DNA from 3 places in the Planomonospora alba genome. Region 3 is predicted to be linked to each of the others. Evidence: riboswitches for the same ligand, from Rfam matches in the RefSeq annotation. Region 3 holds a riboswitch; each other region holds the start of a gene.
The links. A riboswitch is a leader RNA that binds a small molecule or an ion and turns the genes downstream of it on or off. The one in region 3 is predicted to bind cyclic di-AMP.
Positions count from the first base shown of each region.

Region 1: it holds a riboswitch for cyclic di-AMP, as region 3 does, so the genes downstream of both, ABD823_RS22245 (C40 family peptidase) here and ABD823_RS03085 (coiled-coil domain-containing protein) in region 3, are expected to answer to the same signal.
Region 2: it holds a riboswitch for cyclic di-AMP, as region 3 does, so the genes downstream of both, ABD823_RS14745 (CHAP domain-containing protein) here and ABD823_RS03085 (coiled-coil domain-containing protein) in region 3, are expected to answer to the same signal.

Region 1 covers NZ_BAAAUT010000038.1:12,383-21,785, forward strand. Annotated here, with positions in the region: gene ABD823_RS22220 (NYN domain-containing protein) at 1-375, shown strand, start outside; gene ABD823_RS22225 (C40 family peptidase) at 529-1,515, shown strand; gene ABD823_RS22230 (sensor histidine kinase) at 1,650-2,762, opposite strand; gene ABD823_RS22235 (response regulator transcription factor) at 2,759-3,463, opposite strand; gene ABD823_RS22240 (VanZ family protein) at 3,532-4,236, opposite strand; cyclic di-AMP (ydaO/yuaA leader) riboswitch at 4,735-4,894, shown strand; gene ABD823_RS22245 (C40 family peptidase) at 5,004-5,531, shown strand; gene ABD823_RS22250 (gluzincin family metallopeptidase) at 5,646-6,428, shown strand; gene ABD823_RS22255 (M48 family metallopeptidase) at 6,425-7,702, shown strand; gene ABD823_RS22260 (glycosyltransferase family 4 protein) at 7,699-8,835, shown strand; gene ABD823_RS22265 (AMP-dependent synthetase/ligase) at 8,972-9,403, opposite strand, start outside.
Region 2 covers NZ_BAAAUT010000021.1:80,024-89,426, forward strand. Annotated here, with positions in the region: gene ABD823_RS14720 (ATP-binding protein) at 1-1,709, opposite strand, end outside; gene ABD823_RS14725 (DUF6716 putative glycosyltransferase) at 1,837-3,015, opposite strand; gene ABD823_RS14730 (hypothetical protein) at 3,027-4,079, opposite strand; gene ABD823_RS14735 (oxidoreductase) at 4,179-5,087, shown strand; gene ABD823_RS14740 (TetR/AcrR family transcriptional regulator) at 5,103-5,678, shown strand; cyclic di-AMP (ydaO/yuaA leader) riboswitch at 5,855-5,990, shown strand; gene ABD823_RS14745 (CHAP domain-containing protein) at 6,013-6,786, shown strand; gene ABD823_RS14750 (ABC transporter substrate-binding protein) at 7,135-8,478, shown strand; gene ABD823_RS14755 (carbohydrate ABC transporter permease) at 8,561-9,403, shown strand, end outside.
Region 3 covers NZ_BAAAUT010000004.1:16,549-25,951, reverse strand. Annotated here, with positions in the region: gene def (peptide deformylase) at 1-31, opposite strand, end outside; gene ABD823_RS03120 (ribose-5-phosphate isomerase) at 132-599, shown strand; gene ABD823_RS03115 (hypothetical protein) at 658-819, opposite strand; gene ABD823_RS03110 (GNAT family N-acetyltransferase) at 984-2,213, opposite strand; gene ABD823_RS03105 (PP2C family protein-serine/threonine phosphatase) at 2,331-3,446, shown strand; gene ABD823_RS03100 (M50 family metallopeptidase) at 3,625-4,929, shown strand; gene ABD823_RS03095 (MarR family winged helix-turn-helix transcriptional regulator) at 4,979-5,554, shown strand; gene ABD823_RS03090 (DinB family protein) at 5,541-6,047, opposite strand; gene ABD823_RS03085 (coiled-coil domain-containing protein) at 6,234-7,181, opposite strand; cyclic di-AMP (ydaO/yuaA leader) riboswitch at 7,236-7,370, opposite strand; gene galT (galactose-1-phosphate uridylyltransferase) at 7,443-8,522, opposite strand; gene ABD823_RS03075 (DeoR/GlpR family DNA-binding transcription regulator) at 8,519-9,319, opposite strand; gene ABD823_RS03070 (HD domain-containing protein) at 9,403-9,403, opposite strand, start outside.

The DNA.
Region 1 (9,403 bases), on a different contig from region 3:
ATCCACCTGATCGTGGACGGCTACAACGTCACCAAGGCCGGGTACGGCACGCTCACCCTCGCCGACCAGCGCAACCGCCTGCTCACCGGGCTCGGCGCGCTGTACGCGCAGACCCGTACCGAGCTGACCTGCGTCTTCGACGGCGCGGAGCTGGACGGCCCGGTCCCGGTCTCGGCGCCGCGCGGGGTCCGGGTGCTGTTCAGCGCGCCCGGCCAGATCGCCGACGACCTGATCCGCCAGCTGGTCCGCGCCGAACCCGCGGGCCGCGCCCTCGCGGTGGTCTCCTCCGACCGGGAGGTGGCCGAGTCCGTCCGGCGGATGGGCGCGCGCCCGGTTCCCGCCGCGCTGCTGCTGAAGCGCCTCGGGCGGGCCTGAGCGGCCCCGGCGCGTCCGGACGGCCCGGGGACGCCGGCTCCGGGTCTCGGAAGGGCTGCGAACCAGACGAAAAGGTGAGCCGTACCTTACCGATTCTGTACTATTCGCCCCAGGTCTTTACGGCGGGAGGGCGTAGTAGTGGCCTGGGCGGGCATGCCGAGAATCCATGGGCGGGCACCTGTCGCGGCAGGGCTGGCGCTCGCGGCGCTCCTGCTGCCGGTGCTGCCGGGCGGCGACGCGCTCGCCGAGCCGAAGCCGACGATCGCCGAGGCCAGGAAGAAGCTGAAGAAGCTCAACGAGCAGGCCGACCTGATCGTCGAGAAGTACAACCAGGCGGGCGAGAAGTGGAAGAAGGCCCGCAAGCGCTACCAGACGCTCAACGACGACCTGAAGCGGCAGAGCCGGAAGGTCGCCGGGCTGCGCGAGGAGCTCGTCACGATGGCCGTCAGCAACTACCAGCTGGGCGCCGCGACGGGCTGGGAGGGCCTGATCGCCCGGTCCGACCCGGGCGCCCTGCTGAGCGGCATGGCCAGGATGGACCAGATGTCGGCGCTGAGGGCCCAGTCCCTGAGGGCCTTCGACGAGGCCACCGAGAGCCTGCGGGCCGACCGGGACAAGGCCAAGAAGGCCCTGGCGGAGGCCGACGCCTCGCGTGACGAGCTGGCGGAGCAGAAGGCCAAGGCCGACAGGATGGTCAAGGAGCAGATCAAGCTCCTGCGCGAGCTCGGCGCCTACCGCACGGGTGACCCGAACAGCCCCGGCATCCAGTACACCGGGCCGGCCTCGGGCAACGCCCGCAAGGTCCTGGAGTTCGCCTTCGCCCAGGTCGGCAAGCCGTACCGGTACGGCGGCACGGGCCCCGGCGCCTGGGACTGCTCCGGGCTGACCCAGGGGGCCTGGCGGGCCGCGGGGGTCAGCCTGCCCCGGACGACCTGGGAGCAGTGGAGCTGGGGCGCGAGCCGGAGGGTCTCCCTGGACGCCCTCCAGCCGGGCGACCTGATCTTCAGCGAGGGGCTGGGGCACGTGAGCATCTACGTCGGCAACGGCCAGATCGTCCACGCCCCGCAGACCGGCGACGTCGTCAAGGTCGTCACGCTCTCGTCCTACGGCCGCCGCCTGGTGGGCGCCGTCCGCCCCTGAGGCCCGCGCGGCGCTCCGGGCCGCCCCGGCGCCCGGCTCCGGCGTCCGGCCGATCGCCGGGGAGCGGCTCCGGCCCCGCGCGGCGCGCCGCTCGGGAGGACGCCTGCGGCGTGCGGGAGGCCGCACCGTGACGCCTACGGCGTGCGGGGAAGCCGCACCGTGACGAGGAGACCGCCGCCGGGGCGGGCGACGAGGCCGAGGGTCCCGTCGTGGGCGCGGACGACGCTGTGCACGATGGCCAGGCCGAGTCCGACGCCGGCGTGCCCGTCGGTGCGCACGCGCTCCGTTCCGCGCTGGAAGGGCTCGGTGAGGGCCGGTACCCGTTCCGGTGGGAGCCGGCGGCCCGTGTTCCCGACCCGGAGCACGCTCGCGTCGCCGTGCTCCTCGGTGTGGACCGTCACGGTGCCGCCGACGGGGAGGTTGTGGACGATGGCGTTCTGGACCAGGTTCGTCACCATCCGCAGCAGGAGCTCGGCGGAGCCGCTGGTCCGGGCCGCCCCGCCGGTGACGTCCAGCGTGATCCGGCGCTGTTCGGCGAGGGGGAGCAGCGTCTCGGCGGCCTCTTCGGCGAGGAGGGACAGGTCGACGTCCTGGCGGGTGAAGTCCGCGCGGTCGCCGCGGCTGAGCAGCAGGAGGGCGTCGGTGAGGTCGATCGCCCGCTGGTTGACGGCGTGCAGGCGCTCGATGAGTTCGTCCCGGTCCCGCGCGGGGTCCTTGCGGGCGACGTCGAGGAGCGTCCGCGAGATCGCCAGCGGGGTGCGCAGTTCGTGGGAGGCGTTCGCGGCGAACCTCTGCTGCTCGGCGACGTGGGACTCGAGCCGTTCGAGCATCGCGTCGAACGCGTCGGAGAGCTCACGGAACTCGTCCTGGCGGCCTTTCATGCGGATCCGGTGGGACAGCGACCCGTCGGCGGTCATCCGGGCCGCATCCGTGATCTGCGTGAGGGGCGCGAGCATCCGACCGGCGAGGATCCATCCGCCCAGCAGGCCGAACGCCAGCAGGAAGGCCAGGGCCTGGGCCGCGCGGGGGGCGAAGGCGCGCTGCAGGTCGGTGCGGTTGGGCGCGAACCTCGGGAGCGGCGCGCCGGGCCGGCCGCCCTCCAGCCCGGTCATGAGCGCGCCGTCGGGCACGTAACGCAGCAGGAACACCCATACCACGGCCAGCAGGAGAGCTCCGGCGAGCAGGAGGAATCCGGCGTAGCTGAGGGTGAGCCTCAGCCGGGCGCTGGGTCCCGGACGCCTTTTCACGGGGTGCCGCCGGGGCGGGCGGGGCCGGCGCCTGCGCCGGCCCCGGTGTCGATCCGGTAGCCGACGCCGGGGACCGTGGCGATGAGCCATGGCTCGCCGAGCCGTTTGCGCAGTGCGGAGACGGTGATGCGGACGGCGTTGGTGAAGGGGTCGGCGTTGGCGTCCCAGGCCCGCTCCAGCAGCTCTTCGGCGCTGACGACGCCGCCCTCGGCGGCGACGAGGACCTCGAGCACGGCGAACTGCTTGCGGGTGAGCGCGACGTAGCGCCCGTCCCGGAAGACCTCCCGGCGGAAGGGGTCGACCCGCAGACCCGCGATCTCCCTGACCGGGGGCCGGGCGTGCGCGCGTCTGCGGTCGAGCGCCCTCAGCCGCAGGACGAGCTCCCGCAGGTCGAACGGTTTGGTGAGGTAGTCGTCGGCGCCGAGCCCGAACCCGGAGGCCTTGTCGTCGATCCGGTCGGCGGCGGTGAGCATGAGGATCGGGATGCCGCTGCCGGAGGCGACGATGCGCCGGGCGACCTCGTCCCCTGAGGGGCCGGGGATGTCGCGGTCGAGGACCGCGAGGTCGTAGGAGTTGACGCTGAGCAGTTCCAGGGCGGAGTCGCCGTCGCCGGCGATGTCGGCGGCGATCGCCTCCAGCCGCAGACCGTCACGGACGGCTTCGGCCAGGTAGGGCTCGTCCTCCACGATCAGTACGCGCATGCCCGGAGCTTAGGCGGCACGATGTATCGCCGGGGTATGCGAGGGCGCGGGCACCTCGGGGACGCGGCTCAGTCCGCCGGTGCCGGCGCGGGGCGGGGCCGGGCCGGCGGAGCCTCCGTCGCGGTGCGCCACCAGCGGCGCGACGCCAGTGCGGCGAGCACGGCGCCGGCGGCGTTGAGCAGCACGTCGTCCACCGAGGACACCCGGTCCAGCCGCAGGGCGTACTGCGCGGTCTCGACCAGGACCGAGCAGCCCGCCCCGAGCGCCAGGACCCGCGGCGCGGACGCCAGCGCCGCGAACCGCACCGGAGCGAAGAACCCCAGCGCCGCGAAGACCAGCAGGTTGCCGCCGACGCCGAGCGGCCCCATCGTGACCAGGTCCCGCAGCGGGATCAGGCTCACCCGGCCGGGGGCGGTTCCGGCTCCCGGACCCGGCATCATGGTCATCCAGACGAACGGCGCCGTCCCGTGGACCATGCCCACCTCGGCCAGCGACGTCCGCCACGCCGACGCGGCGCCCGCGGCACGCCGGCGGCGCGCCAGAGCCCACGCCACCAGGGCGGCCGGCGGCAGCGCGACCAGCGTCATGAGCAGCACGCCGTTGAACGTGTCGAAGCAGCCGTGCCACCGGCCGGCGAAGCACGCCGGGGCGGACATCAGCAGCGGCCGCCGCACGGTGAACACCACGCCCGCCAGGCCGAGGACCGCCAGGCCGGCGAGCCCGGTCCTGCGGACGCGGCGGGGCGGTGACGACAGGGATGCACTCCGGTTCATGTCCCCATCGGAGCCGCAGGGCCGTTGCGGTGGCGTATGCGATTTCGGATACGCCCGCGATACCTCACCCGCCTTTCCGTGAAGTTTATATCTCTTTGTCGGTTTTTTGTCGGCGATCTCCGAGGGCTGCCGGTCCGGCGGGACCGGTCCGTCCCGTGCCCTGGCGTCGGGCGAACCGGTCCCGCCGGGCGGCGGCTCCCCGGGATTCCGTGAAGATCATCACCACTGTGACTGGAGTTACAGAAGTGACAACGTTCGGACAGCGAACCTCCAAATGTGACGAGCGTCATATCGGGGTGGTGGACTCCCCGTTATCCAGCGGTTATGAAAAGAGGGAAGAGCCTCCCCGATCTTCGAACGGGGTAGTGCCTTTGCCGAAGTTTGGGGATCGGGGTACCTTCTGGCGTCGCGGCGAGCAAGCCATGCCGTCGCAATGCAGCGGCCCCCGGAGGCCGCCCTCCAGATGAATATCCAGTCGGCCACGCGAGGTCTGAAAACCGCTGTGGCCTGCCGAATCCATGCAGCCAGGAGGCATGGAACCGGGGAACCAACAGGCATTCGAAGAATGCCAGGGGTGAATCGGCATCGTGTTATGCCGTAGGGCGTCTTCCCCGCCCGAATCCGTCAGCTAACCCGGTAGGCGTCAGTGGAAGTCCCAAGGAGAAATCCTGTCTACCACCCTGCAGAACCCTAGTTCGTCGCGCCTTTTTCGCCTTTCCGTCGGCGGTTTCGCGCTCACCCTGACCGCCTCGGCCGGCGCGGTCGCCATGGACGCCGCGCCGGCGCTGGCGGCGCCGGGCGGCGCGACCGCGGCGGGGACCGGCGCCCTCACGGCCGCCCCGGTGACCGCCGGGGCCGCCGGACCGGCGGTCGCCCGGATGAGCGCTCAGGTGAGCAAGGCGAGGGCGAAGGCGAGCAAGGCCGTACGGCAGAAGGCGAGGGCGGCCAAGGCCGTCTCGGTGGCCAAGCAGCAGGTCGGCGACCCCTACCGGTGGGGCGCCACCGGCCCCGGCGCGTTCGACTGCTCGGGGCTCGCGCAGTACTCGTGGCGCAAGGCGGGCGTGAAGCTCCCCCGGATCACGCACAGCCAGTACCGTGCCGTCAAGAAGAAGGTCTCGTGGGCGGGCCTGCGCCCCGGCGACCTGCTCTTCTTCTACGGCAAGGGCCATGTCGGCATCTACGTCGGCAAGGGAAGGATGGTCCACGCGCCGAGCAGCGGCAAGACCGTCCGGATCGTCAGGCTGAAGGGCTACTACCGCACCTCCTTCGCCGGAGCGGTCCGGCCCGGCGCCTGAGCGCGCACCCGCCCTCCGGCGGGACCGGCACCCCGGCGGGGCCCGGTGGGAACGGCCCCGGCCGTCGTCCGCACGACGGCCGGGGCCGCTCCCTGTCGCGTACCATCGACGCATATGTCCGTCCCCCAGGGGCGCCGCGCCGTGCTCGCCGGGATGCTGGCGCTGATCGGCGCCGGTCCGGCCGCCGCGGCCGCGCCGATCCCGGCCGCCCCGTGGCCCGGCGCCGTCGTGCTCCGCGGGCGGGACTCCGTCGTCGTCGCGCACCGCGCCGCGGCCGGCCTGCTGGAGGACCTCGCGGCCCGCGCCGAGCGGGCCCGCCGGCGGATCGCCGGGATCTGGGGGCCGGTGCGCCCGGTGGTGCTGCTCCCCGAGACCGACGCCGAGGCCGCGGTGCTCGCGGGCGCCTCCGGGCCCGGGGCCACCGCCGGCATGGCCGCGCTGGCCACCGCCGACCGGGTGGTGGTCCTGCCGAGCGGCTACGCCCGGCTCAGCGAGGTCGGCAGGGACGTGGTCATCACCCACGAACTCGTCCACGTGGCCACCGGCGCGACCCGGGGCGGCCGGGTGCCGACCTGGCTGTCGGAGGGGTTCGCCGACTACGTCGGCTACGCCGGCACGGGGCTGGACACGCGCACGGTCGCCGCGGAGCTGGCCGCGGAGGTGCGCGCGGGCGTGCTGCCGGAGGGCCTGCCCGGTCCCGCCGACTTCGCCCCCGGCGCCCCGCGGCTCGCGCAGGCCTACGAGGAGGCCTGGCTCGCCTGCCGCTACGTCGCCGAGCGTTTCGGCGAGAGGGCTCTCGTGAGGCTCTACGGTGGTGATGCCGAGACAGTGCTCGGCCTCACCGCGGCGGAGCTCACCGCGGGCTGGCGCGACTACCTCCGGAGGGTGCTGGCATGACGTCGAGCGGGACGCGCGCGTCCGGCGGGCGGCGGGCGGCGGGCTGGGCGCTGGCGGTGCTCGGCGCCGCCACGCTGGCCGTCACCGCGCTCACCACGCCGTGGCGGGCGCTGCCGGACGGCGCCCCGCCCGTCGCCGCGGACCCGGCGCGCGACTTCACCGCCGGGCAGATCGCCCGTTCGGCGGCGTTCGACGCCGCGGTCAGCCCGCCCGCCTACGTGTCGCTCGGCCTGACCCTCCTGGCGGCCGGGGTGCTGGTGGCGACCCCGCTGGGCGCGCGGGCGGTGGGGCGGCTGCGCGGACCGTGGTGGGTGCGGGTGCTCCTCGGCGTGCTGGTGATCTCGGCGGTGGTGGAGCTGCTGCGCTGGCCGCTCGGCATGTGGCAGGAGGTCCACCTGCGGGACTACGGGCTGTCGGTGCAGACCTGGCCGTCCTGGTCGGCCGACCGGCTCAAGAGCATCGCGGTGCGGACCGGGCTGACGGCGGTCATGGTGCTCGCCGTGGTCGCGCTGGCGCGGCGCTTCGCCCGCTGGTGGATCCCCGCCGCGCTCGGCGCCTTCACGCTGACCGTGGCGGTCTCCTTCGTCTACCCGGTGGTGGTGGAGCCGCTCTTCGACGACTTCACGCCGATGCAGGCGGGACGGCTCCGCGACGACCTGCTGGCCATGGCCGAGCGCGACGGGGTGCCGGTCGGGGAGGTGCTCGTCGCCGACGCCTCCCGCCGGACCACCGCGGTCAACGCGTACGTCTCGGGATTCGGCGCGACCCGCAGGATCGTGGTCTACGACACGCTGCTGCGGGCCCCGGCCGACGAGGTCGAGCTGGTCGTGGCGCACGAGCTGGGGCACGCCAGGAACGGCGACGTGCTGTACGGCACGCTCGTCGGCGCCCTGGGCGCGGCCTGCGGGGCGTGCCTGCTGTACCTCGTCACCTCCTCGCGCGCGCTGCGCCGGCGCGCCGGCGTGCCCTCGGTCGCCGACCCGGCGGCGACGGCCCTGCTCATGGGGCTGCTGAGCCTGGCCACCGTGCTGTCCGGCCCCGCGCAGAACCTCGTCAGCCGGCAGATCGAGGCCCGCGCCGACGCCCACGCGCTCGACCTGACGCGCGACCCGGTGACGTTCGCTGCCATGCAGCGGCGCCTGGCGCTGTCCAACATCTCCGACCTCTCGCCGGACGCCGTGGAGCACCTGCTGTACGCCTCCCATCCCGCCATCCCCGAACGCATCGCCATGGCGCGTTCCTGGGCCGCGCTGAACGGCCTGCCGGAGCCGTGAAGCGCACGCTGATCGTCACCAACGACTTCCCGCCCCGCCAGGGCGGCATCCAGTCGTTCGTGCACGGGCTGGCCACGCGCCTGCCCGCGGACTCCGTGGTCGTCTACGCGCCCGCCTGGCCCGGCTGCGAGCGCTTCGACGCCGGCCAGCCGTACCCCGTCGTGCGCCATCCCACGTCGCTGATGCTCCCCACCCCCGGCGTCGGGCGCCGGGCCGCGGAGCTGCTCACCCGGCACAAGTGCGACACCGTGGTGTTCGGGGCGGCGGCCCCGCTCGGCCTGCTCGCACCGCGGCTGCGGGCGGCCGGGGCGGAGCACGTCGTCATGCTGACCCACGGCCACGAGGCGTCCTGGGCCCGCCTCCCGCTCGCCCGGCACCTGCTGGCCAGGATCGGCGGCCACGCCGACGCGATCACCTACCTGGGGGAGTACACCCGGCGGCTGCTCGCCCCGGTGGTCGGCGAGGAGCGCCTCGTACGGCTCGCGCCCGGCGTGGACACCGCGGCCTTCTCCCCGGACGCGGCCCGGGGCGGCGCCGCCGCCGCGCTCCGGGCGGAGCTCGGGGACGGGCCGGTGGTGGTCTGCGTCTCCCGGCTGGTGCCGCGCAAGGGCCAGGACGTGCTGGTCCGAGCCTGGCCGCGGGTGCTGCGCGCGGTGCCGGGCGCCCGGCTGGTGCTGGTCGGCGGCGGGCCGTACCGGGGGAGACTGGAGCGCCTGGTCGACCGGCTCGGCCTGCGCGGCGCGGTCCGGCTGACCGGGCCGGTGGACGCCGCCGAGCTGCCCGGCTACTTCGCGCTCGGGGACGTGTTCGCCATGCCGTGCCGTACCCGGCTGGGCGGCATCGACGTCGAGGGGCTCGGCATCGTCTACCTGGAGGCGTCGGCCAGCGGGCTGCCGGTGCTGGCGGGCTCCTCGGGAGGGGCGCCCGACGCGGTGCTGCCCGGCGAGACCGGCCTCGTCGTGGACGGCGCCTCGGCCGGCGCGGTGGCCGGCGCGCTGCTGGAACTGCTGGGGGACCCGGCCCGCGCCCGCGCGATGGGCGAGCGCGGGCGCGCGTGGGTCGGCCGGGAGTGGAGCTGGGACCTGGTCTCCGCGCGGTTCGCCCGGATCCTGGAGGCGGAGCGGCCGTTCTGACACCGCGCGGCGCGGGGGAGCGGGGCGGTCCCTGAAGGGCGGTGCGGGGAGCGGGGCGGTCCCTGGAGGGCGGGGGCGGAGAAGGCGAGGGCCCCGCCCGGGGGTCCGGGCGGGGCCCTCGCCAAGAGGCGGTGCGTCAGCCGTACAGCGCGTCGATCTGCCTGGCGAAGTCGCGCATCACGACGTTGCGCTTGATCGACTGCTTCGGCGTGACGTGCCCGGTCTCCTCGCTGAGCTCGATGTCGAGGATCGTGAACTTCTTGATCTGCTCGGCCTTGGAGACCGACCGGTTGGCGTCGTCGACGGCCTTCTGCACCTCGGCGATGACCGCGGAGTCGGCGCTGAGCTCGGCCAGCGTGGCCCCGGCCCGGCCGTTGGCCGCCTTCCACTGCTCCAGCGCCTCGGGGTCGAGGGTGACGAGCGCGGCGACGAACGGCCGGCCGTCGCCCACCACCAGCGCCTGGCTGACCAGGGGGTGGGCGCGGATGCGGTCCTCCATCGGGGCCGGGGCGACGTTCTTGCCCGCGGCGGTGACGAGGATCTCCTTCTTGCGGCCGGTGATGCGCAC
Region 2 (9,403 bases), on a different contig from region 3:
CTCTCGGCGAAGAAGGCCAGCACGCCCAGCGTCCCCCCGCCGCCGCCGCGGACCGGGAGCCCGGCGGCGCTGTGCAGCCCGGCCTGCGCCGCGGCCCGCCGCCTGACGAAGCCGCGCGGGTCGGACGGCAGGTCGCGGATCCACGTCGCGCGGCCGGTGGCGTGCACCAGGCCGGGCAGCCCCACGCCGGAGCGGAACGTCACCGGCCCGGCGCCGGTGAACGCCGTCAGGTCCCTGCCGGGCCCGGTCCACGAGACGAGGCGGGTGACGGCGTCGCCGCCGGGATCGGCCTGCCAGTACTCGCCGCAGGCCCAGCCCAGCCGCCCGGTGATCGCGGCGACCACGCCCGCCGCGGCGTCCTCGGCGGAGGCCGCGTCCGCCAGCGCCTCCGCCACCGCCTGCTGGACGTCGCGCACGACCTCGACCCGGTGCCGGCCGGTGACGTCGTGCATGGCCACCACCGCGCCCAGCCGCCGCCCGTCGGGGGTGTCGATCGGCCGGCCGTTGACCAGGAAGCGGCGGGGCGGGAAGCCCGGCACGGCGACCACCAGCTGCAGGCCCTCGACCCGTTCGCCCGCGAACGCCCGCACCAGCGGTATCTCCTCGGGGCGCAGCAGGGTGCGCCCGTCCGGGGCGAACAGGTGGTAGGTCGCCGCCCAGTCCCGGGCGTCCAGGGGCTGCTCGCCCAGGTGGTGGACGTCGCGCATCGCCTGGTTGAACAGCACGATCCGGCCGTCGGCGTCGCAGGCCGCCACCCCGGCCTCGATGCTGTCCAGCAGCGCCGCCAGGAAGGTCCGGTCCCGCTCCAGTTGCTCCCGTACGGCCCGCCGCGCGCTGATGTCGTGCAGGAAGGCGTGGAAGACGGGCGGGTCCTGCCCGGGATCGGCCTGGACGGCCGCCTCCACGGGGAACTCCCCGCCGTGCCGGTCCGCGGCGGTCAGCTCCAGCCGCCGGCCGGCCACGGCCCGCCCGCCGGTCTCCCGCACCCGGCGCAGTCCCTCGCGGTACGCCCGCCGCAGCCGCGCCGGGACGATCAGCTCACCGGCGTCCCGGCCGACGGCCTCCTCCCGCGACCAGCCGAACAGCCGCTCGGCCGCGCGGTTCCACTCCGTCACCGTTCCCGCGGCGTCGACGGAGACGGAGGCGTCGCCGTGGCGGTCGAGGATCCGCCACGCCCGCCGGGCCGACAGCAGCGCCTCTCCGCCGGCCAGCCGGGAGGCGATCTCCGCCTCCGCCATCGCGGCGACGTCCTCGGCCGTCTCCAGCTGGGACCGGTCCCAGCCGCGGGGGACCGTGTCGAGCACGCACAGCGCCCCGAGCACCCCGCCGCCGGGCGCGCGCAGCGGGAAGGCGGCGCAGGCCCGCGCCGCCAGGCCGGGGAGCGCCGGATCGCCGCCCGGGCGCCCGCCGGGACCGGTGCCGGACACGACCAGCGGCGCGCCGGTGGCGGTGACCCGCCCGCAGGCGGAGTCCCGCAGCGGAGCCCTGCGCCGTCCCGCCGGAGGCGCGGCGGGGCCCGCCGCGCCGAGGACGACCTGCTCCGGCCCGTCCGCCAGGCAGACCAGCGCGGCGGGCGCGTCCAGCAGGCCGGCCGCCAGGCGGGACAGCCGCTCCAGGGCGGGCACGGGGGCGTCGAGCAGGCCTGCGGCCTCCAGCACCGCCGGACGCGGGGCGGGGGAGGCCGCGGACGCCGAGTGGGCCGAGGACACCTGCGACCACCCCCTCGTCGCTCTCGCCTCCCAGGTCACCGGCGCGGTGCGGCGCCTCTACCGAGTTAAGCATCCCCGCCGGCGCGGCGACCGGCGCCCCCTGCCCGGTCCGGCGCCCGCGGGCGGCTCAGCCCAGCGCCCGCAGGTAGCGGCGCATCCGCCGCTTGGCCCGGTAGCCGACCCGGAGCACGTTGGGCGGCACCTCCACCCGCAGGCGGGCACGGCGGCGGGCGGCGGCGTACTGCGGGCCGTCGAGCAGCGACCGGGCGGGCACGAGCCGGCCCGAGCGGGCCTGGCCGACGAGGGAGACCAGCCGGCTCGTCCAGTCGTCCTCCCCGCCGCCGTGGAAGTAGTTGGCCTCGCACCAGGCCTCGTCGGGCGTGCGGAAGCGCCCCTCGGCCAGGTCGTCCAGGGTGCCGAGCACCCCGCTGCCCTCGAAGACGAGGTTGATCATCTCCGCGCTCACCCCGAAGTCGGAGAGCACCAGCAGCGGCACTCCCAGGGCGATGGCCTCCAGCGCCGCGGTCGAGCTGACCGTGACGAAGCCCGCCGCCCGGGCCAGGTGCTCGTGCATCGGCCCGCCCTCGAAGCGCAGCGCGCCGGGGCTCCCGCCGAGGTCCTGCCAGAGCCGCTGGTAGTGGTGGCGCTCGTTGTGCGTCTGGCGCTCGTCGGCCAGGGCGCGGAGCTTGACGACCACGTCGAGGTCCGGCCGCCGCCCGGCCAGGTCGGCCAGGGCCAGCAGGATGCGCTCGCGATCCCCGCGCCGCCTGGGCACCTTGGCCTGGGTGGCGAACACCACCCGGTCGCGGGGTCCCGGCGCGGCCGCGGCGTCCGCGCCGGGGCGCAGGAAGGGCAGCCGGGCCAGGCCCACCTGGCCGCCCCCGCCGAGCCTGCGGCCGACCTCGGAGAACTCCTCGACCTCCCGCCCGCTGTGCAGCACGAACAGGTCGCACCCGCTGCGGAACAGCCACGCCTTCTCGGTGGCGGGCACCGAGATCCCGGGCAGCCCGGAGACGAACACCGGCCGCGGGGACAGTCCGGCCAGCACCTCGGCGGTCAGGATGTCCACCACGGGGCCGGTGCAGGCGACCAGCACGGCGTCCGGCCGGAACCGCTCGGCGGTACGGCGCAGCGCGCGGGCGGAGAGCACCGGCGGCTCGGCCGCCGAGCCGGACACGGCCGCGCGGATCTGGGCGGGTGACGGCGTGATGGGGGTGCGGATCACCGTCAGCTCCGCCGTGCAGCCCGGGGGCAGGCCCCCGAGCAGGCAGGCGGCCCACTTCAGGTAGGAATCCGAGTCGGCCACGGCCAGGACTTTCAACCGGTGACTCCAGTGTCGTGATGGGCGAACATCGAAAGGTGGGAGCGGAGCGAGGGGGCCGCCCGGGCGGTCCACCACTCGTCGGGGACGTCGACCGTCTCCACGGGCACGCCCCGCGCGGCGAGCAGGACCCGCAGGGAGGTGACCGCGGTGGAGGGCAGGCTGATCACCCGCTGCTCCGCGGCCAGCCCGCGCAGGGTCATCTCGGCGGGGCCGCCGCCCTCGTAGACGGTGATGCCGGGCTGCCGCCTGACCCGGGCCAGGTCGTCGGGGTCCTCCCGCCGGTGCGGGAAGTAGGCGATCGGCCCGGCCGAGCCCAGGCCGGCCAGCCACGACAGATAGTGCTCGCGGTCGATCAGGCCGTTGCGGACCAGCGAGGTGCCCAGCACGACGGTGCGCTCGGCCGGGCGGGGCCCGCGTAGCGGCTGGGCGCGCAGCCAGGCGAAGTCGTGGCCGACCAGCTCCGCGCCGGTGCGCCGTACGGCGGCCGCCAGCTCCGCTGGGACGGGCATCGCGGTGAAGACCGACAGCCCGCCGGACCGGGCGGCGGCCCGCAGCCGCAGGGAGGCGGCCGCGCCCAGGGCGGTGCGCAGCGCGGAGCGGAGCGGCCGGCCCGTGGCGCGGGCCCGCAGCAGCGGTGCGCCCGGCCGCCCGGTGAGCAGTTCCAGGAGTCTGATCGTGGCCAGCCCGTCGTCGACGACCACGACGCGGCGGGGGAAGGCGGTCAGCCAGGCGAGCTGGACCTTGCCGGAGAAGGCGTCGCCCATCACCCACACCGGGTCCCGGCCCGGCCGCGGCATGTCGGGCTCCGGCTCGGCCAGTTCCAGGCCGTCCGGCAGGCCGAGCCGGCGCAGCTCGCGGAGGGTCACGGCGAGCGGGCGCAGCCCGGCCCGGGGGACCACCCGGGTGCGGGGACCCAGCAGGCCCGCGTGGTGGGCCTCCACCGCGCAGAGCATCTGCAGCGGGGACTCCACCCAGGCGACGGCCGAACACTGATCCCGCGCGTGGTCTCGACCGTGCTGCTCCACGCCGGGCGATGACCCGTTCACGACGGGCCCAACGTAACGCGGCGGTCTTACGGCACCGGGAACCCGAGGTGAACAGCCGACCACGCTCCCTTGCGCCCGTCCGGCGGCGGCCGTACGGTGGTGTACGAAACCGTTTCGTACACCTGGAGGACGACGATGTGGACCCCGGAGCGGCTGCCCGACCTGACCGGCTCCACCGCCGTGGTGACCGGGGCCGGCGGCGGCATCGGTGTGCCGACCGCGCTGGAGCTGGCCCGGCACGGTGCCCGCGTCATCATGGCGGTGCGCGACCCCGCCCGGGCGCGGCCCGCCCTGGAGGCGGTCGCGGCCGCGGCTCCGGGGGCGCGGGCCGAGCTCAGGCGGCTGGACCTGGCCGACCTGTCCTCGGTGCGCGCCTTCGCCGCCGCCGTCGACGAGCCGGTCGACCTGCTGATCAACAACGCCGGGGTCGGCATGATCCCCCGGCGGACCACCGCCGACGGCTTCGAGATGCAGTTCGGCACCAACCACCTGGGGCACTTCGCGCTGACCGGCCTGCTGCTGCCCCGCCTGCTGGCCCGGCCCGGCGCGCGGGTCGTCACCGTCTCCAGCGACGCGCACGCCTTCGGCAGGATCGACTTCGGCGACCTCGGCCTGGAGCGCCGCTACGGCAGGTTCTCCGCCTACGGCCGCTCCAAGCTGGCCAACCTGCTGTTCGCCCTGGAGCTCCAGCGCCGGGCCGGCGCGCGGCTGCTCAGCGTGGCCGTGCACCCGGGCGCGACGGCGACCGGCATCGCGGGCAGGGGCCCGCTCGTCCGCGCGGCCATGGCGGCGGCGCGGCTCGTCCTGCAACCGCCGGAACGCGGCGCGATCCCCTCCCTGTACGCCGCGTCCTCCCCCGGCGTGCGGCCGGGCGCGTTCGTCGGCCCGGGGCCGAAGGAACTGCGGCCCCGGCCCGGCGCGCTGGACGAGGCGGTGGCCCGGCGGCTCTGGGAGACCTCCGCGGAGCTCACCGGCGTACGATTCGAGATGCTCGAACGGCAGCCATGACCGACCGGAGGCATCGTGCGTCTCGACCCAGCCCGGGAGCGCGCCATTCTCGACGCGACGCGCGAGTTGCTCTCCGAGGTCGGGTTCGACCGGATGTCGATCGACCAGATCGCCAGGCGGGCCAGCGCCAGCAAGGCCACGATCTACCGCCGCTGGCCCGGTAAGGAGGCGCTGGTGGTCGACCTGGTCTGCAACCACCTGGAGAACGAGACGGCGCCGCCGCCCGACACCGGCTCCCTCCGCGGCGACCTCGTCGAGGCGGTCACCGCGTTCTGCGAGGCGCTGGAGCGCAGGCACGGCGTCATCCTCGGGCTGTTCCCCGCGCTGCTGGGCAACCCCTCCCTGGCCGCGGCCCTGCGCGAGCACGCTCCCCGGCCCGACCTCACCGGCAGCGCCCCGCTGCTCGCCCGCGCCAGGAAGCGCGGCGAGGCCGCCGGCGGCGACCCGTCCCGGCTCCGCGTCCTCATCGAGTCCCTGGTCTGGCACCGGCTGCTGATCGGCGGCCGGCCGCTGGACCGGGCGTTCGCCGAGGACGCCGTCGACACGGTGCTGCTCCCCCTCCTGCGCTCCTGGTCCGGCACGCCGGCGTGACCCCCGGGTGAACCGGGCTCCCCGGAGCCGCGCCTCCGCCCGGCCCCGACCACGCCCCGCCTCCGGCCCCCGTCTTGACCGGCCCTGACCATGCCCCGCCTCCGGCCCCCGTCTTGACCGCTCCTTTACCGGAACATCGCCGCCTGCCGACTCAGGTGTGCGCGCCCGCGCCCGATAGGTCATGGACGCCGAATCCGCGCTCCCGCGGAACCGGGGACCCACCTCCCTCGGGGTGAGCCGGCGCCCGTGCGCCGGAGGGCACTTCCTGGCCCTAACCCGTCAGCTAACCCGGTAGGCGGCATGGAAGAAGCCGAGCAAGGAGACCGACCCCCGCATGGGCAAGCACCGCCGCACGACCCCCGCGAAGAAACGACAGCTCTCCCCCGCGATCCTCCCCACCTCCCCCGCCGCGAAGCGCCGCCTGACCCACGTCCTCCTCGGAGCGTCGGTCACCCTCGCCGGCGGCGCCGTCGTGAGCCCTCCGGCCCACGCCGCGGCACCCCGCCAGACCGCGGCCCCCGCCCCCCTCGCCGGGACCACCGGGACCGCTGCGCACCCGCGGACCTCCGCGCCCGCCCGGACCCCGCTGCAGGTCATCGCCGACGGCCTGCCGGAGGTCTCGGCCGCCGAGGCGCTCTCCATCGCCGAGAGCCAGATCGGCGTGGAGGAGAACGCCGCCGGCGGCGGCACCAGGTTCCACACCTGGTACATGGACAGCCGGCGCGCCGAGGAGACCGTCGAGCGCGACGGCGGCAGCGTCCGCGGCTACGCCAACGCCCCCTGGTGCGCCATGTTCGTCTCCTGGGTCGGCGAGCAGGCCGGCATCCGGCCCGTCTTCGGCTGGGACGCCTACACCGTCACCTACGCCCAGTGGTTCGAGGCCAACGGCCACTGGGGCTCCGAGGCCACCCCCGGCGCGGTCGTCTTCTTCGACTGGAAGCGCGGCGACAGCCTGTACGGGATCGACCACGTCGGCCTGGTCGAGAAGGACAACCGCGACGGCACGATCACCACCATCGAGGGCAACACCGGCAACGGCGAGGTCGAGCGGCGCGTGCGGCCCAAGGCCGAGGTCGTCGGCTACGGCTACCCGGTCTACCGGGGCTGATCGCCGCCTCTTCCCTCCGTCCTCCGCGCAGGGGTACGGCCCGCCGGGCCGTACCCCTGCGTCTTCTCCGGCGCCGAGCCACCCTGCTGAGCGCTCACGTGATGGGAGCGCTCCCAACAACCCCTATGAGAAGTTTATACCGATAAACCGCTAAATATCCCAGGTTTGAAGGCCAGATGTAACGGTTGAGTTTCGGCATATTGACGTTCCGGTTGCCTGTCGGCCACGCTTCGTGGGAGCGCTCCCAAAGCATGTTGCAGAGCAATCCCGTCGCAGGCCGCGTTTGTCGGGGACCGGCCGCGGCGGCACCTCCCACCGATTCGGGCGACCACCTGAGAGGGGTCCGGAATGTTGAACACCAAGCGGCAGGGCAAGCTGGCCGCCGTCGCCGTCACGGCGGTCACCGCCCTGGCGATCACCTCCTGCGGTTCGGGCGGCGACGAGCCCGCCGCCAACAGCAGCGGCGGCGCGTCGGCCGCGGCCGAGCCGGTCACCATCACCGTGCACACCTTCGGTGGCGGCGAGAACTTCGGTTACGACAAGGCCGTCGAGAAGTGGAACGCCGAGCACCCGAACATCCAGATCAAGTACCAGAACCTGACCGACCGCTTCGAGGACGTCTACCTGCCCCAGCTGCTGCAGAAGCTGCAGGCCGGCAGCGGCGCCGGTGACGTCGTCGGCATCGACGAGGGCGCGATGGGCCTGATGGCCCAGCGCCCGCAGTTCTTCGCCGACCTCGGCGAGTACGGGCTGGAGAGCCGCAAGGCCGACTTCCCCGCCGCCAAGTGGGAGAACGGCATCAACAAGGACGGCAAGCTCTTCGCCCTCGGCACCGACATCGGCGGCATGGCGATGTGCTACCGCAAGGACCTGTTCGAGAAGGCCGGCCTGCCCACCGACCGCGAGGAGGTCGGCAAGCTCTGGCCCGACTGGAACGCCTTCATGGAGACCGGCAAGAAGTTCCAGGAGAAGGTCAAGGACAGCAAGTTCCTCGACGGCCCGAACACGCTCTACAACGTCGTCCTGAACCAGGAGGCGCCGAAGCACGGCAACATCGCCTACTTCGACAAGAGCAACCAGCTCGTCATCGAGAGCAACCCGGCCGTCAAGACCGCCTTCGACACCGTCAAGTCCTTCAGCGAGGCGGGCCTGACCGCCAAGCTGGCCTCCTTCACCCCCGAGTGGAACGCGGCCACCAAGAAGGGCGGCTTCGCCGTCATGGGATGCCCCGCCTGGATGGTCGGCGTGATCGAGGGCAACGCCGGTGAGGAGAACAAGGGCAACTGGGACGTGGCCGCGGTGCCCGGCGGCGTCGGCAACTGGGGCGGCTCCTACCTGGCCGTCACCAAGCAGAGCAAGCACCCCAAGGAGGCCGCCGAGGTCGTGAACTACCTCACCGGCAAGGAGGGGCACATCGCGGCCTTCGAGGAGGCCAACGCCTTCCCGAGCTCCCTGCCCGCCCAGCAGGACCCGGCGGTGGCCGACAAGAAGAACCCGTACTTCAACGACGCCCCGGTCGGCAAGATCTTCGGTGAGTCCACCGCGGGCCTGCAGCCGGTCTTCCTCGGTGAGAAGCACGCCCAGGTGAAGACCTCGGTCGAGAAGGTCCTGGAGGGCATGGACAAGGGCTCCATCCCCTACGGCGAGGCCTGGACCAAGTTCGTCGAGGCCGGTGTCAAGGCGGCGGGCTGATCCCCGTCCCGACCCGTACGGGCCCGGCGGCGGCCACCCCGCCGCCGGGCCCGTCGCCTGCCCACCGCTGAAAGGCTGACCGATGACCCTGAACATCGACACCCCCGCCCCGGCGCGGAAAACCGGCCCCAGCCGGTCCTCCGGGCGCCGGGGCGCGGGGCGGGGCGGCAGCGGGCTCGCCAGGTTCGACCTCCGAGCGACCCCCTACTTCCTCGTCTCCCCCTACTTCCTGCTCTTCGCGCTCTTCGGCCTCTTCCCGCTCGTCTACACCGCGTGGGTGTCCCTGCACGACTGGGAGCTCGCCGGTGACAAGACCTTCCTCGGCATCGACAACTACGTCGAGCTGATCGCCGACGAGACCTTCTGGAACGCGGTGCTCAACACCGTCGGGATCTTCGTCATCTCGACGATCCCCCAGCTCGTCCTGGCGCTGCTGCTGGCCAACGCCCTCAACAAGCGCATCCGGGGCCGGCTGTTCTTCCGGCTCGGCGTGCTGCTGCCGATGGTGACCTCGGTCGTCGCGGTCGCCGTGGTCTTCACCCAGCTCTACGGGCGCGACTACGGCATGGTCAACTGGTTCCTCGGCCTCTTCGGCGCCGAGCCCATCGAGTGGCAGAACCAGAGCTGGAGCGCGTGGCTGGCCATCTCCACCATGATCGACTGGCGGTGGACCGGCTACAACGCCATCATCCTGCTGGCCGCCATGCAGACGATCCCCAAGGACCTGTACGAGGCCGCCTCCCTCGACGGCGCCTCGGCCACGCGGCAGTTCTGGCAGATCACCGTGCCGATGCTCCGCCCGACGCTCATCTTCGTGGTGTTCGTCTCCACCATCGGCGGCCTGACCCTGTTCGCCGAGCCGGTGATGTTCGAGGGGAGCCCGCTGATGACCGGCGGCGCCACCGGCCAGTACCAGACCGTGGCC
Region 3 (9,403 bases):
CCGGATCCCCGATCACTCGGATGTCACGCATGTGAGGGCTCCCAGATGTAAGGGTTCTATCGGCAGATCACCTATTACTCTAGCGGGGGGCGGCCGCCCGGGCGGACGACTCCACCTGCCAGACTGGGCGGGTGCGTGTCTACATCGGTGCCGACCATGCCGGCTATGAACTCAAGAACCACCTCGTCTCCTGGCTGAAGGAGCACGGACACGAGGTCACGGACTGCGGTCCGTTCGTCTACGACGCCGAGGACGACTACCCGCCGTTCGTCCTGCGCGCGGCCGAGGGCGTCGCGAACGACCCCGGCAGCCTGGGGGTCGTCATCGGCGGCTCCGGCAACGGCGAGCAGATCGCGGCGAACAAGGTGCGCGGCGTGCGCGCGGCCCTGGCCTGGAGCGAGGACACCGCCAAGCTGGCCCGCGAGCACAACGACGCGAACGTGATCAGCATCGGCGGGCGGATGCACAGCACGGAGGAGTCGACCAGGTTCGTCGAGCTGTTCCTGTCGACCCCCTACTCGGGGGCCGAGCGGCACAGCCGCCGCATCGCGCAGCTCGGCGCCTACGAGACGACCGGCGAGCTCCCGCCGCTGCCGTGACACCCGCCCGTGCGGGGCGGCGCGTCCCACGCGGCCTGCCGGCCGCCCCGCACGCGGCCTACCGGCCGTCCCGGCCGCCCCTGCGGGCGGGCTCCCGGCGCGGGGTCTCGTCGCGCAGGGGCCGCCGGTCGGCGGCCTCCTGCTGCTCCTTCGAGGGCCGGGAGACGTCCCGGGCCCGCATCGCGGTGACCGCGGTGATCTGCAAGCTCTGCAGTGCCATGCCGCCAGCCTAGACGGCCCGGGCCCGCCGCGGGCGGGCCCGGCCCCGAGGACGGCGCCTGCCGGCAGGCGCCGCCAGGGAAGCGGCCCGCGGACGGCGCCGCCCGGATTCCGGGAAGCGGCCCGCGGACGGAACCGCTCAGAGGCGCGGGCGGGCGGCGCCGCTCAGAAGACCAGGCCCGCGCAGGGCGCGGGCTCCCACGACAGCGCGGTGGACAGCTCCCGCACGGCCCCCGCCCGGACCTCGCGCACCACGCCCGCCGCCTGCAGCGCAGTCAGCGGCCGTCCGCCCAGATAGGCCGCGCCCAGCGCGCTCACCGGCAGCGCCAGGTCGGCGGGGTCGCCGGTGGGCGCGCACCGGGCACCGGAGGTGTCAGCCGACAGCCGCCAGCGGCGGGCGTTCCACGGGCAGACGGTGTCGGCGACCTCGACCACCACGTCCACCGGGGCCGCGTAGCGGCGTGCCGGCAGGGCCCGCTCGACGTCCACCAGCCGGACCCACAGGTCGTCGAACCAGCCCGCGCGGAGCCGGCGCGGCTCGGCCAGCAGGTGGATCAGCGGGTCGTCGACCGGGCGGTACCAGGCCGTGACGCGGGAGACCAGGTCGCGCTCGAGCAGGTGCCGCCAGAGCAGCGCGTAGGCGGCCGGGTCCAGGCCGAAGACCTCCTTCAGCCGCAGCTCGCCGTCGGGCTCGTCGTGCCCGGTGAAGCTCGCCTTGATCCGGAAGAGCGCGTACCCGCGCGGGCCGCCGTCGTCCTCGGCCACGACCGCCCGGAGCGGGCCCGCGCCGCCCTGGTCGGCCTCGTGGTCGGACAGGACCGAGTCCCAGCGGGCGGGGGTGCGGGCGTAGCGGCCGGGGCGCTCGCCGAGCGCGGCCTCGAAGACCTTCTCGAAGATCCCCCGGGCCTCGGCCGGCCGGACGATCCGCAGCCGCAGCGCGGGGTCGGACGGGGCGTGCGCGGCCAGGGAGGTGCCGCGGGTGGGGATGTCGAAGGACAGGGCGTCGGCGGCCCTGCCGTACCCGAAGCGGCCGTAGATGGCGGCCTCGGAGGCGTAGAGGGCGGCGACCGCCTCCCCCCGCTCGTGCAGGTCGGCGAGCTGGCGGGTCATCAGCGCGGTCAGCACGCCCCGGCGGCGGTGCGAGGGGAGCACGCCGACCGCGGTGACGCCGCCGACCGGGATCGGTCCGCCGGGCACCGTCATGGTGAAGCTGCACACCCCGGTGACGCCCACGAGCGTGTCACCGTCGAAGGCGCCCAGCGAGCGCTCGAACTCGGTGTTGTTCCGGAACAGCTCCACCCGGTGGGGCGGGAAGGCGTTGCCGAACGCCTCCTCGTCGACGGCGATCCAGTCCGTCCAGTCGGCCTCGGTCATCGGGCGCAGGGTGAGACTCATTCCCCCACGGTAGGCAGGGCGGCCGGACGGGGCCACCGGATATGCCCGCCAGACGATCAAGGCAATGGTCAAGTGGGCTGCCCAAAAGCGAGGTGGGCCGCTACAGTCGAGCGCATCATGACTTCCCGCCCGGCGCCGCTGATCCCCGCGGGGCTCCGCGCGTTCCTGGTGCGGATCCCCCTCCTGGTGCGCGTGGTGCGGTTCCTGCGCCGGGGGCCGCTGGCCCGCGACCGCAACCTGCTCGTCACGCTGGCCGCGCTGTCGCTGGTGCTCGGCGGCCTGGCCGCCCGCGTCTCCGTCGAGTGGTTCTCGCCCGCGCTGCTGATCCCGGTGATCCTCGTCGGGGGCCTGCAGCTGCGGCTGCGCAGCCTCGCCAAGCTGCTGTGCGCGGTCGCGCTCGCCCTGGCCTACGTCGGGTTCGCCGCCGGGACCGAGCACATCGGCCCGGGGCTGCTGGCCGCCTTCGGCTTCGCCGCCGTGCTGGCCGCGCTCATGGCCCGCACCCGGGGCAAGCTCGGCGTGCAGGGGCTGCGCGGCGACGTGATGCTGCTGGAGCTGCGCGACCGGCTCAAGAAGCAGAGCGAGCTGCCGCCGCTGCCCAAGGACTGGGGCTCCAAGGTGGTGCTCAAGCAGGCCGGGGGCTCCTCCTTCGGCGGCGACTTCCTGGTCTCCGCCCGCGACGGCGACACGCTGCAGATCGCCCTGGTCGACGTGTCGGGCAAGGGCGTCGACGCGGGCACCCGCGCGCTGATGCTCTCGGGGGCCTTCGGCGGCCTGCTCGGCTCGGTGAGCGACTTCCTGCCCGCCTGCAACGCCTACCTGCATCGCCAGCGGGAGGCCGAGGGCTTCGTCACCGCCGTGCACGTCCGCTTCGACCTCGTCACGGGCGCGTACGAGATCACCTCGGCCGGCCACCCGCCGGTGGTCAAGTTCGAGGCGGGCACGGGCACCTGGCGCGTCTCCTCGGCCAAGGGCGTGGTCCTGGGCATCGTGCCGGACCTGCACTGCGAGCCCGACCGGGGGGTGCTGCGCAGGGGTGACGCGCTGATGCTCTACACCGACGGGCTGATCGAGCAGCCGGGACGGGACATCGACGCGGGCCTCGACCGCCTGCTGGGCGAGGCGGAGCGGCTGCTGCCCTCGGGGTTCGCGGCGGGCGCGCGGACCCTGGTCACCTCCATGTCGTCGGGGCACAACGACGACTGCGCGCTGGTCCTCGTCTGGCGGCCGTGACCCGCCGCCCGGTCCCGGTCCCGTGACCGGCTTCCGTGCCGGGAGGCCCGCGACCGGGGCCCGCGGGCGGGCGCCGCGGCGAGGCCGTACGGGCCCGCGCGGAACGAGGCCCGCACGCGAGGGCTTCGGCTAGTCTCTTATGGGGCATTGCCGATAAATCCGCGACCAGGGGGAGCCTGTGGACTGGCCTTTCGTGATCGGGATCATCCTCTTCCTCGTGGGGCTGATGGCCTCGATCGCGCTGCACGAGATCGGCCATCTCGTGCCGGCGAAGCTGTTCGGCGTCAAGGTCACGCAGTACATGGTCGGTTTCGGGCCCACGCTGTGGTCGCGCCGCCGGGGCGAGACCGAGTACGGCATCAAGTGGATCCCGTTCGGCGGCTACATCCGGATGATCGGCATGCTGCCGCCCCGCGCCGGGGACGCGCCCGGCACGGTGCGCTCGATCTCCAGCGGCCCCTGGCAGGGCTTGATCGAGAGCGCCCGCGAGGCCGCGCTGGAGGAGGTCCGCCCCGGCGACGAGGACCGCGTCTTCTACCGCAAGCCCTGGTGGAAGAAGGTCATCGTGATGGCCGGCGGCCCCGCGATGAACTTCGTGCTGGCCTTCATCCTCTTCGCCGTCGTGCTCATGGGCTTCGGCATCACGGTCTCCACCACGGAGGTCTCCTCGGTCCCGGAGTGCGTGAAGACGGCCGAGGCCTACGCGCAGAACCCCCGGTGCACCGACGCCGACCCGGCCAGCCCCGCCGCCGCGGCGGGACTGCGCCCCGGCGACGTCATCGTCTCGGTGGGCGGCAGGGCCACCGAGACCTGGGAGGAGGCGACCCGCGCCATCCGCGGCAGCGGCGCCGGGCCCGTGGAGATCGGCATCACCCGGGACGGGCGGCCGATGACCCTCACGGCCACGCTCATCGCCCAGGACCGCGAGTCCCTCGACGAGCCCGGCAAGATCGAGCGGGTCGGCTACCTGGGCGTCACCTCGAAGCAGGTCGTCGAGCAGCAGAGCCTCGGCGCCGTGGTCGAGCACATGGGCGACTTCACCGCCCGGACCGCCGCCGCGCTGATCCGCTTCCCGGAGAAGATGGTCGGCGTCTGGAACGCGGCCTTCTCCGGCGAGGAGCGCGACAAGGACGGCCCCATCGGCGTCGTCGGCGTCAGCCGCATCGGCGGTGAGATCGCGGCCTCCGACATCCCGCTCGAGAACAAGGCGGCCGTCTTCGTCAGCCTGCTGGCCAGCTTCAACCTGGCGATCGGCATGTTCAACCTGATCCCGCTGCTCCCGCTGGACGGCGGTCACATCGCCGGCGGCCTGTGGGAGGGCATCAAGCGCGGCTTCGCCCGGATCACCCGCAGGCCCGAGCCGGCGCACGTGGACATCGCCAAGGTGCTCCCGCTGACCTACGCGCTGGCCTTCGTGATGATCGCCGTGGCGGGTCTGCTGATGTACGCCGACCTGGTCAACCCCATCCGGCTGGCCGGCTGACCCCTTCCGGTACGGCGTGCACGCCGGTGCCGCCGATAAAGTGGGCCGGGTGGAGAACGGGACGCTCGGCACGGTGGTCGACGTGGCGCTGTTCCGGCTGCGCCGGATCTGGGCGCGGCCGCTGCGCGCGCGCAGGACGGCCGACCCGCAGCGGCCGGTCCCGATGTCCAACGTGATGGTCGTGCACGCCGTGCACAAGCTGGGCGTGGAGCTCCCCGAGGTGACCGTGGGGGCCGTCGCCGAGCAGCTCGACGTGGACCCCTCGACGGCGAGCCGACTGGTCAACGACGCGATCGGCGCGGGGCTGGTGACCCGGGAGGAGTCCGAGGTCGACGCCCGGCGGGCCCGGTTGACGCTGAGCGAGCCGGGGCGCCGGGTCCTGGAGGCGGTGGTCCGCTACCGGCGGGCCTATCTCGACGCGCTGATGGCCGACTGGGATCCGGCGGACCGGGAGGCCTTCGCGCGGCTGCTCACCCGCTTCGCCGAGGCCGCCGCGGCACGGCCCGCCGACTACGCCGCCCTCGACCGGTCGATCAGTGAGGCGCTGCTGGGCACCTCCGGGGGCGCCGGGGACGCCGGACCCGCAGGGGGCTCCGGGGAGGCCGCGGTGCCTACTCGCCCGTGACGCCGTCGATCCGTTCGCGGATGAGGTCGGCGTGCCCGTTGTGCCGCGCGTACTCCTCGATCATGTGGACGAGGATCCAGCGGAGTGAGACCTGCTCGCCCTTGCGCGGGGACTTGCCGAGGGTGTCGAGCGGCAGGCCGGCGCAGACCCGGCGGGCGTGCTCGATCTCGGCCCGCCAGCGGGTGAACGCCTCCTGCGCCGAGGCGGTGGCGACGTCGTCGAAGTCGCCGTCGCGGTTGTCCTCGTCGTAGAAGAGCGGGGGCGCGTCCTCGCCGCAGAGGATGTTGCGGAACCAGAAGCGCTCCACCTCGGCCAGGTGCCGGACCAGGCCCAGCAGCGAGAGCGTCGACGGCTCGGCGGAGCGCAGGCGCAACTGCTCCTCGGACAGGCCCGCGCACTTGACGGCGAGGGTCTCGCGGTGCCAGTCCAGCCAGGCGTGCAGCATGGGCGTCTCGTCGGCGACGAAGGGGGGGTCGACCCGGTTGTCAGTCATGGGGCCACATCCTGCCCGCCCGGTCAGCCGGTGTCATCCGGTTTTATCCCTGGTGAGGCGCCCTGCGGGCCGAACGGCCGTCTCCCTGTCCGCCGCGGGTCCACGGCGACCTCGGAATGCCCGCGGTCACGGCGTCCCGGCTGAAGGGCCTGCTGTGGAGGCCGGGCCGGTGAGATGGCGGCGCCGTCAGTGCATGGAGATGTGCACGTGGTCGTAGTGGTTGGCGGTGTTGCCGCCGCGGTCGGCCATGAAGCGCCACCCCGTGCCGTTGTTGATGCGCTGGCGCCAGATGACGTACTTGACGCCGAGCTTCCTGCGGTGCTTGATGGCCCAGGCGGCGATCTCGTCGCCGAGTGCGAGGTTGGCGGGGGTGGGCATGGCGCCGCCGGTGCTCATCATGAAGTCGCAGGCGCGGCCGAGGGGGTGCTCGCCGCCGTCGTTCTCGCTCCGGTAGCAGCCGACCGTGTGGGTCAGGTCGAAGCGCCGCTTGATGGCCTCGCGCATGTTCCGGGTGCGGGCGGTGATGTTGTCGGCGCCGGTGGGCAGCTGGGGCACCCAGCTGCCGTCGGCGCGGCGGCCGGAGCCCAGGGGCACGAGCTGGTCGAGCTTCCGCTTGATGTCGCGGATCAGCTTCTCGGCCTCCTTGCGCTGCCTCTCGACCTCCTCGGCCTCCTTGCGGCGCTGCTCGGTCAGCTCGGCCGCCCGGTCCGAGGCCTGCTTGCGGCGGTCCCGGCTGGCGGCGAAGCCCTCCAGATAGGCGGCCTGCTGGGAGACGAGATGCTCCATCATGGCGGCGGCGCTCATGCCGCCTTTGTCGAAGAACAGCACCGCGGGCAGGCCGCCGGAGCTGCTCTGGTAGCGGAGCTGGACGATCGAGTCGATCTCGTGGCGGGCCTCGTCGTAGGTCTTCTGCGCCTTGCGCAGGTTCTCCTTGGCGACGCCTTCGGCCTTCTCCGCCTTCCGCACGGACTCGCGCTTGGCGGCGTAGGCCTCGATGAGCTTGTCGACCTTCCCGCCGAGCTGGTCCAGCTCCTTCAGGAGCTGCTTCTCGGTCGGCTTGGGCTCCGCGGCGCCCGCACCGGGGACCGCGACGGTGAACCCGAGCGCGGAGAGCAGGCAGACGGTCGTGGCCATACGGCGGCGGAACGCAGGGAACGCAGGCGACGTGGGGGACGGGGCCGCCACGCACTCTCCTCTCCTTCAGCCGGCCGGGTTAGCTGACGGGTTCGGGCTGGAGCTGCCCGCCACGGAAGGTGGTTCACCCCGGGTGCGGTGGTTCCCCGGCTCCCGGGCGAGGCGCCCGGAATTAGGCATATCCGCTGTTGAAGCTGATGTTTGAAGGATAGTAGTGGTAATGCGATGGTCATGCGAATTCAAGCCGAGACCAAGCGGTGATCACTCTGTGATGACCTCGCGCAGGCGGCGGGCCGCCTCCTCGGGCAGGACGTCGTTGACGAAGGCCCCCATGGCCGACTCCGAGCCGGCGAGATACTTGAGCTTGTCCGCGCTCCGGCGGATGCTGAACAGCTCCAGGTGCGCGTACGCCAGCTCCCGACCGGTGCGGACCGGTGCCTGGTGCCAGGCGGCGACGTACGGCATCGGCACGCCGAACAGCCCGTCCAGCCGGCGGAGCACCTCGGTGTAGAGCGGCCCGAACGCCGCCCGCTCGGCCGCATCGAGCCCGGCCAGGTCCGGCACCCGCCGGTGGGGGTAGACGTGCACCTCGTACGGCCAGCGGGCCGCGGCCGGGACGAACGCCGTCCAGTGCTCGTTGGCCGCGACCACCCGCACGCCCGCCTCCCGTTCCGCGGCCAGCACGTCGGCGAACAGGTTGCGCCCGGTCCGGGCGTGGTGGCGCCCGGCGGCGGCGAGGGTCAGCTTCGTGCGGGGGGTCACGTAGGGGTAGGCGTAGATCTGGCCGTGCGGATGGGTCAGCGTGATGCCGATCTCCGCCCCCCGGTTCTCGAAGCAGAACACCTGCTCCACCCCCGGGATCGCCGACAGCTCCGTGGTCCGGTCGATCCAGGCCTCCATGACCAGCTCGACCTGCTCGGGGGAGAGCCGGGAGAAGGACGAGCCGTGGTCGGAGGTGAAGCAGACCACCTCGCAGCGGCCGGCGGCCGGGCGGACCTCGCTCAGCCCGCCCGCCGGCCCGTGCTCGCCGAGCCGGGTGGAGAACGACGGGAAGCGGTTCTCGAAGACGACGACCTCGTAGGAGGAGGCGGGGATCTCGCTGCGGCGGCCGGGGGCCGACGGGCAGAGCGGGCACTCGTCGGCCGGAGGCATGAAGGTCCGGCCCTGCCGGTGCCCGGCGATCGCGATCCACTCCTCGGTCAGCGGGTCGTAGCGCAGCTCGGACGCCTGAGGGCGGGGCGGCAGCTCGCGCTCGTCGACGGCGCCGCGGTCCGCGCCGTCCTGCCGGTCGTAGTAGAACAGCTCCCGGCCGTCGGCCAGCTGCGTGAGTGTGCGCTTCATCGGTCCGCGCCCTGCCTTTCCTGCTCCGGCTCGGCGATGACCAGCTCGCCCACCTCGGCGGAGAGCTCCTCCCTGGCCTCCGGAGGCAAGCCGGGATCGCTGATGACGACGTGGGCCTCCGCCAGGTGGGCGATGGTGCTGATGCCCACCGTGCCCCACTTGGTGTGGTCGGCGGGCACGACCAGGCGGTGCGCGGAGGCGACCAGCGCGCGGTCGGTCTCGGCCTCCAGGAGGTTGGGCGTGGTGAACCCGGCGCGGACGCTCATCCCGTGCACGCCGAGGAAGAGGGTGTCCACGTGCAGCCCGCGGATCGCGGCGACGGCGACCGGGCCGACCAGCGCGTCGGACGGGGTGCGCACGCCGCCGGTCAGCACGACCGTGCGGTCCGCGCGGGGCGAGCGGTGGAAGACGTCGGCGATGCGGATGGAGTTGGTGATGACGGTCAGCTCGGGCACGTCGACGACGAACCCGGCCAGGGTCCAGGTCGTGGTCCCCGCCGACAGCGCGATGGCGGTGCCGGGCCGGACGAGCCGGGCCGCGTGCCGGGCGATGGCCTCCTTCTCCGGCTGCTGGCGCGCCGACTTGGCGGCGAACCCGGGCTCCTCGGCCCGGCCGGGCCCGGTGGCGGTGGCGCCGCCGTGGACCTTCTCCAGCAGCCCGCGCTCGGCGAGGACCTCCAGGTCCCGGCGGATCGTCATGTCGGAGACGCCGAGCTCGCGGACGAGGTCGGCCACCCGCACGCCGCCGCTGCTGCGCACCCGTTCCAGAATCGCCTGCTGCCGCTGCTGGGCGAGCATTGACCCACTCCTTAATCAAACATCTTTCCCCAAATTACCACAGAAGTTCTCGGGGTAGATGTTCGTTTGTGCGGGATAACCGCT